2 linked regions of the Saccharopolyspora erythraea genome follow. The protein of the gene in region 2 interacts with the protein of the main gene of each other region in a pairwise test. Links are inferred from orthologs where the notes say so. Each region holds a gene or a part of one and is shown on either strand. Other genes may lie near its edges.

Region 1 (5,132 bases), 3.4 Mb from region 2 along the record:
GACCCCCGCCGACGTTCATAACGTCGCGTTCAGCAAACCTCCGATCGGCAAGCGGGGCTACAACGAGGACGAGGTTGACGCTTTCCTCGACCTGGTTGAAGCCGAGCTTGCCCGCCTGGTCGAGGAGAACAACGACCTGCGCAGCCAGGTCGAGCAGCTGGAGTCGCAGCTGCAGACCGCGCAGGTCGACCTGGACGACGCCCGCAGCCAGGCGGCGCAGGTCTCCGCGGCACCGGCCCCCGTGGTGGAGGAGCCCCGTCGGCTGGCGCCGGTCCCGGCACCGACCGCTGCTGAGCAGACGTCGCCGGGTGGCGATCATCACGTGCAGGCCGCCAAGGTGCTCGGCCTCGCGCAGGAGATGGCCGACCGCCTGACCGGGGAGGCCAAGGCCGAGGCCGACGGCATGCTGTCGGAGGCCCGGACCAAGTCCGAGCAGCTGCTCTCCGACGCGCGCGCCAAGAGCGACAGCATGGTCAACGAGTCGCGCACCCGCGCGGAGACCATGCTCAACGACGCGCGGACCAGGGCCGAGACCCTGGAGCGGCAGGCCAGGGAGAAGGCCGCCGGGCTGGAGCGCGACGCCCAGCGCAAGCACGCCGAGGTGATGGGCAACATCACGCAGGAGAAGAACGCGCTCGAGAAGAAGATCGACACGCTGCGCACCTTCGAGCGCGAGTACCGCACCAGACTGCAGACCTACCTGGAGTCGCAGCTCCGCGAGCTGCAGGACCGCGGTTCGGCGGCGCCGGCCGAGAGCGGCAGCCGCTCCTCCGGCCAGCAGAGCTACAGCTTCGGGGCGCGTGCCGCCGAGGCGGGCTGACGACGACGGCTGTCGGCGGCGGTGACCTGGGGAGGTATCGCCGCCGGAGGCCGTCCCGGCCGGGCCGTGCAAAGGGCGTGAAGTGACGTGCTGTTGATCGTGCTGCTGCTGGTCCTGGCGGCCGGCGGGGTGCTGGTCGGCGCGGTCGTCGTCGATCGCCCCGAGTGGGCCTGGGCGTCGGTTCTGCTGTGCGTGATGGGCGTGGTGCTGCTGGTCGTGGACCGGGCGCGGCGCCGACGGGAAGCGAGCTCGTCGGCGGTGCGGTGGTCCGGGACCGAGGGTGAGCAGCCCGCGCCTGCCGCGCAGGAGCCCCCCGACGCGGAGGTGGAGCCCGCGGAGGAGGACACCGACGCTGCGGACCTGCTCGTGGTGTCGGAGCTGGAAGCCGAGGTCGTCGTCATCGACGAGCGGCCCCGCTACCACCTCCGGTCCTGCGGGTGGCTCGGCGGCCGCGAGGTGCTCCCGCTGCCCGTGCGGGAGGCGCGCGAGCTCGGCTTCGGGCCCTGCGCGCAGTGCTCGCCGGACGCCACGCTGGCGGACCGGCGGCGTGCGACCGCCTCCGACTGACCGGGAGGTGGCCGAACCACGAGCCGGAGCGGTCGGTTCGGTTGTGCCTGGAGGTCGAGGTCGGCAGCGGGCGCGCAGGTCATCGGCCGAGCTGTGCGGCCCCGGAACAACGGGTGGCGCCCGCGCGCTATCCTGGGCACCTCACTTCCTGGGACGTCGTTCCCCGGAGGTTCAAGCTTCGAACACCACGGCGTTGATCCGGCCATCACCGGGGAGCCTCCGGAAGAACGGGCCCCCGCGGCCTCAGTAGAACCGGACGGGTCCGGCCCGTCACAGCCGGCCAACGAGAGGTCGTCGGCGTCTCCGCGCCGGCGGCAAGCGGGGTGGTACCGCGGCACCTGTGTCGTCCCCGGGTGGACCCGACACACCGCGAGGAGCACATCCGCGATGGCCTATCCCAAGGTTTCGTTCAACGGCACCGACGCCCAGGGCGTCGCCGCGCAGCCGTCGTTCCCCGGGATCGAGCGCCAGGTCCTGGACTACTGGGCCGACGACAAGACCTTCCAGGCCAGCGTGCAGGCCAGGGAGGCGGGCACCAACGGGGCCAACGAGTTCGTCTTCTACGACGGCCCGCCCTTCGCCAACGGCCTGCCGCACTACGGCCACCTGCTCACCGGCTACGTCAAGGACGCCGTGCCGCGCTACCAGACGATGCGCGGCCGCCGGGTGGAGCGCCGGTTCGGCTGGGACTGCCACGGCCTGCCCGCCGAGGTCGAGGCCGAGAAGCAGCTCGGCATCACCTCCAAGTCCGAGATCGAGAGCATGGGCGTGGCGGCGTTCAACGACGCCTGCCGCACGTCGGTCCTGCGCTACACCGCCGACTGGGAGGACTACGTCACCCGCCAGGCCCGGTGGGTCGACTTCGACAACGACTACAAGACGCTCGACCTGGACTACATGGAAAGCGTCATGTGGGCGTTCAAGACCCTGTGGGACAAGGGTCTGGTCTACGAGGGCTTCCGGGTGCTCTGGTACTGCTGGCGCTGCGAGACGCCGCTGTCCAACACCGAGACCCGCATGGACGACGTCTACCGCCAGCGCCAGGACCCGGCGGTCACCGTCGGGCTGCGCCTGAACGCGCCGGGCGAGGTCTACGACGGCGCGCTGGCCCTGGTCTGGACGACGACCCCGTGGACGCTGCCGTCGAACTTCGCCGCCGCCGTGCACCCCGAGGTCGACTACGTGGTGGTGGCGCCCGCCAACAGCGCCGAGCGCTACGTGCTGGCCGAGGCGCGGCTGGGGGCCTACGCGCGGGAGCTGGGCGAGGACGTCGCCGACCACGTGGTCGGGCGGATGAAGGGCGAGGACCTGCTCGGCGTCGGCTACACGCCGCCGTTCGACTTCTTCGCCGGCAACCGCAACGCCCACCAGGTGCTGCCCGGTGACTTCGTCACCACCGACGACGGCACCGGCATAGTGCACATCGCGCCGTTCGGCGAGGACGACAAGACCGTCACCGACGCCGCCGACGTCGAGCTGGCGGTCCCGGTGGACGCGCACGGCAAGTTCACCGCCGAGGCCCCGCCGTATGCGGGCCAGCACATCTTCGACGCCAACAAGCAGATCATCCGCGACCTCAAGGACGCGGGACTGCTGCTGCGCCACGAGACCTACGACCACCCGTACCCGCACTGCTGGCGCTGCGACAACCCGCTGATCCAGCGCCCGGTGTCGTCGTGGTTCGTGGCGGTCAGCCAGTTCAAGGACCGGATGGTCGAGCTGAACCAGCGCATCAACTGGTCGCCCGAGCACATCCGCGACGGCCAGTTCGGCAAGTGGCTGGAGAACGCCCGGGACTGGAACATCTCCCGCAACCGGTACTGGGGCTCGCCGATCCCGGTGTGGGTCTCCGACGACCCGGCCTACCCGCGCACCGACGTCTACGGCTCGCTGGACGAGCTGGAGCGCGACTTCGGCGTGCGGCCCACCGACCTGCACCGGCCGCAGATCGACGAGCTGACCCGGCCCAACCCCGACGACCCGACCGGGAAGTCGACGATGCGCCGGGTGCCCGAGGTGCTCGACTGCTGGTTCGAGTCGGGGTCGATGCCCTACGCCCAGGTGCACTACCCGTTCGAGAACGCCGAGTGGTTCGAGCACCACTACCCGGGCGACTTCATCGTCGAGTACAACGGCCAGACCCGCGGCTGGTTCTACACGCTGCACGTGCTGGCCACCGCGCTGTTCGACCGCCCGGCGTTCTCCAACGTCGTGGCGCACGGCATCGTGCTGGGCCACGACGGCCTGAAGATGTCGAAGTCCAAGCGCAACTACCCCGACGTCAACGAGGTCTTCGACCGCGACGGTTCCGACGCGATGCGCTGGTTCCTGATGTCGAGCCCGATCCTGCGCGGCGGCGACCTGGTCGTCACCGAGCGGGGCATCCGCGACGCGGTGCGCCAGGCCGTGCTGCCGCTGTGGAACTCGTGGTACTTCCTGGCGCTGTACGCCAACGCCGACGGCGTCGAGGGCCGGTCCAGAGTGGACAGCAGGCACGTGCTCGACCGCTACGTGCTGGCCAAGACCCACGAGCTGGTCGGCGACGTGCAGGACGCGATGGACGTCTTCGACCTGGCGGGGGCCTGCGCGACGGTGCGGGAGTTCCTGGAGGTGCTGACCAACTGGTACGTGCGGCGCTCGCGCGACCGGTTCTGGGCAGGCGACCGCGACGCGATCGACACCCTGCACACCGTGCTCGAGGTGACCTGCCGGGTCGTCGCGCCGCTGCTGCCGCTGACCGCGGAGTCGGTCTGGCGGGGGCTCACCGGCGGCCGCTCGGTGCACCTGGCGGACTGGCCGCTCGTCGATGAGCTGCCCGCCGACGCGGCGCTGGTCTCGGCGATGGACCGGGTGCGCCAGGTCTGCTCCTCGGCGCTGGCGCTGCGCAAGTCCAACAAGCTGCGGGTCCGGCTGCCGCTGGCCGAGCTGGTCGTCGCGACGCCGGAGGCGGAGTCGCTGCGGCAGTTCGCCGACCTCATCCGCGACGAGGTGAACGTCAAGTCCGTCGAGCTGACCACCGACGTCGCCGCGCACGGCCGGTTCGAGGTCGCGGTCAACGCGCGGGCGGCCGGTCCGCGGCTGGGCAAGGACGTGCAGACGGTGATCAAGGCGGTCAAGTCCGGTGACTGGACCCGCACGCCCGCAGGCAACGTGGTCGCGGCCGGGATCGAGCTGCGGGAGGGCGAGTTCAGCGAGCGCCTGGTGTCCACCGACACCGGTGCCGCGGCGGCGCTGCCCGGTGGCAGCGGCCTGGTCGTGCTCGACACCGAGGTGACGCCGGAGCTGGCGCTGGAGGGCCTGGCCCGCGACGTGGTCCGGGTCGTGCAGCAGGCGCGGCGCGAGGCGGACTTCGAGGTCTCCGACCGGGTCCGGGTCGTGGTGTCGGCGCCTGCCGAGGTGCTGGAGGCCGTCGAGGCGCACCGCGAGTTCATCGCGGGCGAGACCCTGGCCGAGGCCCTGGAGGCGGGCGGTGCCGAAGGCGGCTTCGCGGGCACCGTCGGCGAGGGCACCGAGATCGCGGTCGCGGTCGCGAAGGTCTGACCTGCGGTTTCCGGGTGGGCTCCGGCGGCGGAGCCCACCCGGACGAGTGTTGCCATGCACACAGGCTGAAGACATACTGGTTGCATGGGAGTGCTTGTCCAGGTCCGGGACGTATCCGAGGACACGCATCGCAAGTTGAAGGCACGAGCCGCGGAGGCCGGGCAGTCGTTGTCCGAGTTCATCCGGCATGAGCTGGACAAGGTCG
Region 2 (5,673 bases):
CTGAGTGGCCATGTGTGCGTTCTCCCTCGGGGGCTATCGGTTCGGCCACCGCGGCTGGTAGCCGGTGGTGAGCTCGTGGCCGTTGTGGCGCCACTTCGGTTCCCGGTCGGCGTTGCGGTTGGTGAAGCCGCGCATCATCCGGATGAACGGGCCGTAGGCCCGCAGCAGTCCGGCCGACAGGGTGCCGCCCGGCGGTTCGTCCATGAACGGCATGAACTTGTCCGGGAAGCCCGGCATGGTGCAGGCGATGCAGATGCCGCCGACGTTGGGGCAGCCGCCGATGCCGTCCATCCAGCCGCGCTTGGTGACGTTGCAGTTGACCACCGGGCCCCAGCACCCGACCTTCACCAGGCACTTCGGCGAGTTGTAGTCCCTGGCGAAGTCGGCCTGCTCGTAGTAGGCGGCGCGGTCGCAGCCCTCGTGCACCGTCTTGCCGAACAGCCACGTCGGCCGCAGCTGCTCGTCGAGCGGGATGGTCGGCGCCAGCCCCGCGGCCTGGTGCAGCACCCACAGCAGGGTTTCCATGAAGTTGTCCGGCTGCACGGGGCATCCCGGGACGTTGACGATCGGCAGCCCGCCCGCGGTGCGGAAGTCCGGGCCGAGATAGTCGGCCAGCCCCATGCAGCCGGTCGGGTTGCCCGCCATCGCGTGGATGCCGCCGAAGGTGGCGCAGGTGCCGATGGCCACGACCGCCCACGCCTTCGGCGCCAGGCGGTCGATCCACTGGTTGAGGGTGATCGGCTCGCCGGTGTCCGGGTCGTTGCCCATCGAGGTCCAGTAGCCCCCGGGGTTGATGTTCTCGTTGGGGATGGAACCCTCGACGACGAGGATGAACGGCTCCAGCTCGCCGCGGGCGGCCTGGTGGAAGGCCGCCATGAAGTCCGAGCCGGTCTCGTAGGCCAGCACCTTGTTGTGCAGGTGCACCTTCGGCAGCCCCGGCACCGTGCCGAGCACAACGTCCTCGATGCTGGGCAGCGTCGCGTTGGTCACCGACACCGTGTCGCCGTCACAGCTCATCCCCTCGGAGGTCCACAGGATGTGGACCTCGTCGAAGGCCGTGGGCGTCGAGCTCATCGGCCACCTCCCCCTGGTCGCCTGGCCCCGCCTCCCGTGCGGTGCGGGGACCGCCGAGCTGCGGCGGGTCCGGATTCCCAAGGTAGAGGCGGCGGCTGGGTCCCGCAGCGGGATCTTCCGTCCGTTGTGGACGGCGTGATCGTCCCCTTGCGACAGTCCCGCGGCTCAGCGGCCCGGTTCGAAACCGGGTTCGGTCCGCGGCGCGGCGATCAGCTCGCCGACCAGTTCGCGCACGAGGCCGGCCGCCCGGTCGACGGCTGCTGCGACCGGCGCGGACAGGCCCATCCGCTCCGCGCAGTCCAGTGGCCGGCACCCCACCACCAGTGCTCTGCCGACGCTGCCGCCGAGAGCCCTGAACAGGCCGAACACCGCGTCGGGCGTCATGCCGTGGGCGTCCATCACCGGGGCGGCCGCGCCGGGGGCCGCCGGCTCGACCGCGTCCAGGTCGGCCTCGATGACCTGGACGGTTCCCGGCTCCTCCGGCAGGGGCACCGCGTCGACGAGCACCACGGCGTCGTATCCGTTCATCAGCTCGTACGCGAGGTGGACGCCCCGGACGCCGAAGTCGGCGACCCGCACGCCTTCGGGGTGCTCCTCATCCAGCAGGCGGCCCACGACCTCCACCCCGAAGCCGTCGTCTCCCAGGAACACGTTTCCGATCCCCGCGACGAGGACCCTGCCGCTCATCGCCCCTCCCGCTGCGGGAAGCGCACCGTGCCGTGCAGGCGTTCGAGCACCTCGGGCGGCAGGCCATCGGTGCGTTCGATGAGCTCGGCCGCGCGCGGGTCGGTCTCCCTGACCTCCTGCTTCTCGGCGTCGGTCAGGGTCATGGTGCGCAGCGTGAGGATCTCGTCGATCTCGGTGGCGTCGAACAGGTCCCCGGGGCTCTGCGCCGACACCGCCGGGTGGTCGTAGAGGATGATCGGCGCCGACAGCACGACGTCGTTCGAGCCCGGCTCGCCCACCAGCACCGGCCAGGTGTGCTCGTTGCGGCAGGACTTCGCCGCCGCGCGGGCGCGTTGCGGCGGGTCGAGCAGCGAGAGGAAGCCGCCGTCCTGAATGGCCAGCATGGTGTGGGCCGACACCATGGCGCGGCGGAGCATCTCGTCGCGGCCGTCGCCCGGTCGCGGTGTCCACGGCGTGCGGTTCTCCACTGTGACGGCGACCTTGCGAAGCTCGGGGACGTCCTCGACGCCGCGTACCTCGAGGCGGACGACTCCGGCGAGCGGGCACGTGCGCTCGTCCTCGCCGGTTTCACCGCTTTCGCCGATCTCCCAGGGGAACTCGTGGGTACCGTCGTCGCGGATGCTGGCCGCCACGGGGATCTCACGCACCACGCCCTCGTCCCACGAAGGTGTGGTCGCGTGCCTGCGCAGGTGCAGGAAGCGCACCCGGATGTCGAGCACCGGCTCCGCCGCCGGCTCGACCAGGCATTCGGTCCGCGCGTGGGAGGGCTCGCCCACGCCTGCCGGGTTCGGCGCCAGCACCCCGAACTGCCAGCGCATGCGGTTCTTCAACGCCGAGGCGCGGTACGGGTAGAGCAGGTAGCCCTCGAGCAGGACGGCATCGGCAACGGCACGAGCGTTGTCCAGACCCATGCGTTTCCCCCGGTCGTCGGCCGCAACGGCTTCCGCAGTGTCCGTCCCGCCTCCTGCACCCGCAACCAGGGTGTCGACTGCGCTCGGCCCGGTCTCGCCTACGGGTGACGGAGACGAGACCGGGCCGGAGCCTCACCTCGGTGCGGACAGCGACACTCCCTCCGCGCTCGGGCCAGGCGGAGTCGGCTGCTCGGCCAGAAGCCTGCGCAGGGCGGAAAGCACGTCGGTGCGGTCCGGGTGCGTCAGCACGGCCGCGACATGGGCGTCCGGCCTGATCACCCACACCTCGCTGGTCCCGGCCGACAGTGCCTCCGCGAGCGCGCCGGCGCGGTCGATCGCCGCGAGGTCGAGACAGCGCACCGGGACCTCGATCGCGGTGGCCGCGGCACGCACCTCGGCCTGGTCGACCCCACTGCCCGCCAGGAGCAGCACACCGTCCCGCGCGAGTTCCCGGAACCGGGTCGTGCCCCGGCCCGGGACCGACACCGGCGCGTCCGGCACCAGCACGCCGGGTCCGGGCGGCGGTGTCGTCCCACGTTCCGGGCGGCACGCGGGCAGGCGGTGGGCGCTCGGGGTCGTCAGCGGCGAGCGGGCGTACCAGAACGGCTCGGACAGCCGCCCGGAGTCGACCTCGGCCCACGCCGTGCGGTCGTGCACGGCGCGCTCCAGGATCGCGGTGCGCCGCTGCCGCTCCTGCTCGTCGGCGGGCACCAGGAAACGCATCGTCGTGCCGGTGACCTCCAGGTTCTCCACCGCCGCGGCGTGGCGTTCGTCGTGGTAGCTGTCGAGCAGCCGTTCGCCCGCCCAGCCGTGCACGACGAAGGCGATCTTCCACGCCGCGTTCTCGGCGTCCTGCACCCCGGAGTTGAGGCCCCGCGCGCCGAACGGGGACACCAGGTGCGCGCAGTCGCCGGCCAGCAGGACCCGGCCGACCCGCATGCGGTCCACCAGCCGCGAGTGGAACCGGTACACCGACTTCCACACGATCTCGTACGGGCGGTCGCCGATGATCGCGCGGATCCGCTCGTCCAGCGCCCCGCCCGCCTCTTCCGCGTCGAGGTCGTAGCCTGCCGGGACCTGCCAGTCGATGCGGAAGGTGGAGTCCGGGCAGGGGTGGATCAGCACCTGCCTGCCGGGGTTCCAGGCAGGGTCGAAGTAGAAGCGCCGCTCCCCCGCCCAGTCCGGCAGGCCGGTGCGGATGTCGCAGATCAGGAACCGGTCGTCGAACGACCGCCCGGTCAGTTCGACGCCCAGCATCCGCCGCACGGCATCACCGCGCGCCCCGGCACAGGCCACCGCCCAGCAGCCCTCGACGGTGGCCGTTCCCTCCGGTGTGGCGCAACGAAGGCGGACCCCGGCGCCGTCCTGCTCGATCCCGGTGACCCGGTGGCCCCACCGGACGTCGATGAGCGGTTCGGCCGCGATGCGCTCGTCCAGGATCTCCTCGGTGCGGGCCTGGGAGATGTTGACGAACGGCGGGAAAGCCGGACTGCCCCGTTCCTGGAAGGAGTACCCGAACAGCTCGCGGTCGCGGTAGAAGGTGCGCGCGGTGGTCCAGGTGACACCCTCGTCCGCGATCCGGCGCCCAGCGCCCACCGCGTCCCACACGTCGAGGACGTCGCGCTGCTGGCAGATCGCCTTCGAGCCGACCGGATCGCGCCGCGGGCGCTGGTCCAGCAGCACCACCGGCACCGCCCACCGGGCCAGCAGGAGCGCGGTGGTCTGCCCGACGGGACCGCCGCCCAGCACCAGCACCGGTCGGGACTGACTTGCGTTCATCGAACTCCAATCGGCGGCGGCTCAGCCCTGCAACCGGTCCCAGACCTCGCGGTCGCGCTCGGCGGTCCAGATCACCGGACGCTCCACACCGGACAGTTCGTCCCACAGGCGCGCCACGTCGAAGGGCAGGCAGTGCTCGAAGATCGGCCACCGCCCGTAGGTGCCGGCCAGCGCGGCGTGGCAGGCGTCGAAGGCGCCCTTGAGCGTGCCGCCGCGCTCCCGCTCCGCGCGGACCTCGCGGATCATGACCCGCAGGAAGTGCCTGGTCTGCTCGATCGCGGCACGCACCTGGTCCCGGCCGCGGGCGACCGCGCCCCGCCCGCCGACCAGGGCCTCGGCCTCCAGCGAAGCCACTGCGTCCAATGTGGACGTCGACCAGTCGAGGTGGAAGGCGTCGCCGGTGTAGAGCGCGGCCTCGGCCTCGACCAGGTCACCGGCGAACAGGATGCGCTGCTGCGGCAGCCAGGCGACGAGGTCGCCCTCGGTGTGCCCGCGGCCGCAGTAGCGCAGCTCCAGCTCGCCCCGGTCGCCGCCCAGCGGGATCGTCAGCCGCTCGCTGAACGTCAGACTCGGCCAGGTGAGCCCGGGAATGGACTCCGGTTCCTTGAACAGCCGGGGCATCCGCCCGAACTCCGATTCCCAGTCCTGTTTGCCGCGTTCGGCGATCAGGGCGCGGGTGTTGTCGTGGGCGATGACGACCTCGGCGTCGAAGGCGCTTGCGCCGAGCACCCGCACCGCGTGGTAGTGCGACAGGACCAGGTACTTGACCGGCTTGTCGGTGTGCTCGCGCAGCCTGGCCAGCCACTCCCGGGCCGCGGTGGGCGTGGCCAGGGCCTCGAAGCAGACCAGGAAGTCCTCGCCCTCGACGGCGCCGACGTTCGGATCGCCCTCGGCGGTCAGCGCGTACACGCCGTCGGCCAGCACCTCCAGCGTCTGCTCCTTGTCGGCCAGGTCCCCCGACGACGCGAACGGCTTCGCAGCCATTAAGTCCTCCGCCAGTATCGATCAAAACTTTTACTAGTTTGTTGTGGTGCCGCACACTAGGCCAAGCAAAGCGACAACGGAAGGGCTCCGGCGGGAATTCGCCCAGACCGAGCCGACGGCCCCCGCAGCAATCGACCGCACCACCGCGATACGTGAGCATCCAGCCCGCCCTCGACTCGCCAAGTCCCCAAGATTCCCTCCGAAAAGGTGCATCGAACCGATCGCAGGCCCCGGATCG

The links.
Region 1: the proteins of HUO13_RS23630 (region 2) and ileS interact in binary tests that used the Escherichia coli proteins (3 or more experiments, as listed by UniProt). The link is inferred for Saccharopolyspora erythraea from one-to-one orthologs.

The regions. Positions count from the first base shown.
Region 1 is NZ_CP054839.1:1,861,756-1,866,887, reverse strand. What follows is about bases 1,412-5,127. They hold ileS (isoleucine--tRNA ligase), read left to right. Parts: upstream 1,412-1,774; coding sequence 1,775-4,927; downstream 4,928-5,127. Other genes in these bases: HUO13_RS08600 (FitA-like ribbon-helix-helix domain-containing protein), read left to right, coding at 5,012-5,127. Outside these bases: DivIVA-like cell division protein Wag31, read left to right, coding at 1-820; HUO13_RS08610 (hypothetical protein), read left to right, coding at 908-1,387; more of HUO13_RS08600, read left to right, coding at 5,128-5,132. UniProt on the Escherichia coli protein: Catalyzes the attachment of isoleucine to tRNA(Ile). As IleRS can inadvertently accommodate and process structurally similar amino acids such as valine, to avoid such errors it has two additional distinct tRNA(Ile)-dependent editing activities.
Region 2 is NZ_CP054839.1:5,259,008-5,264,680, forward strand. What follows is about bases 1-2,949. They hold HUO13_RS23630 (hydrogenase maturation protease), read right to left. Parts: upstream 1,762-2,949; coding sequence 1,240-1,761; downstream 1-1,239. Other genes in these bases: HUO13_RS23620 (nickel-dependent hydrogenase large subunit), read right to left, coding at 1-12; HUO13_RS23625 (hydrogenase expression protein HypE), read right to left, coding at 34-1,074; HUO13_RS23635 (hypothetical protein), read right to left, coding at 1,758-2,672; HUO13_RS23640 (FAD-dependent monooxygenase), read right to left, coding at 2,805-2,949. In the rest of the region: more of HUO13_RS23640, read right to left, coding at 2,950-4,451; HUO13_RS23645 (MBL fold metallo-hydrolase), read right to left, coding at 4,473-5,435.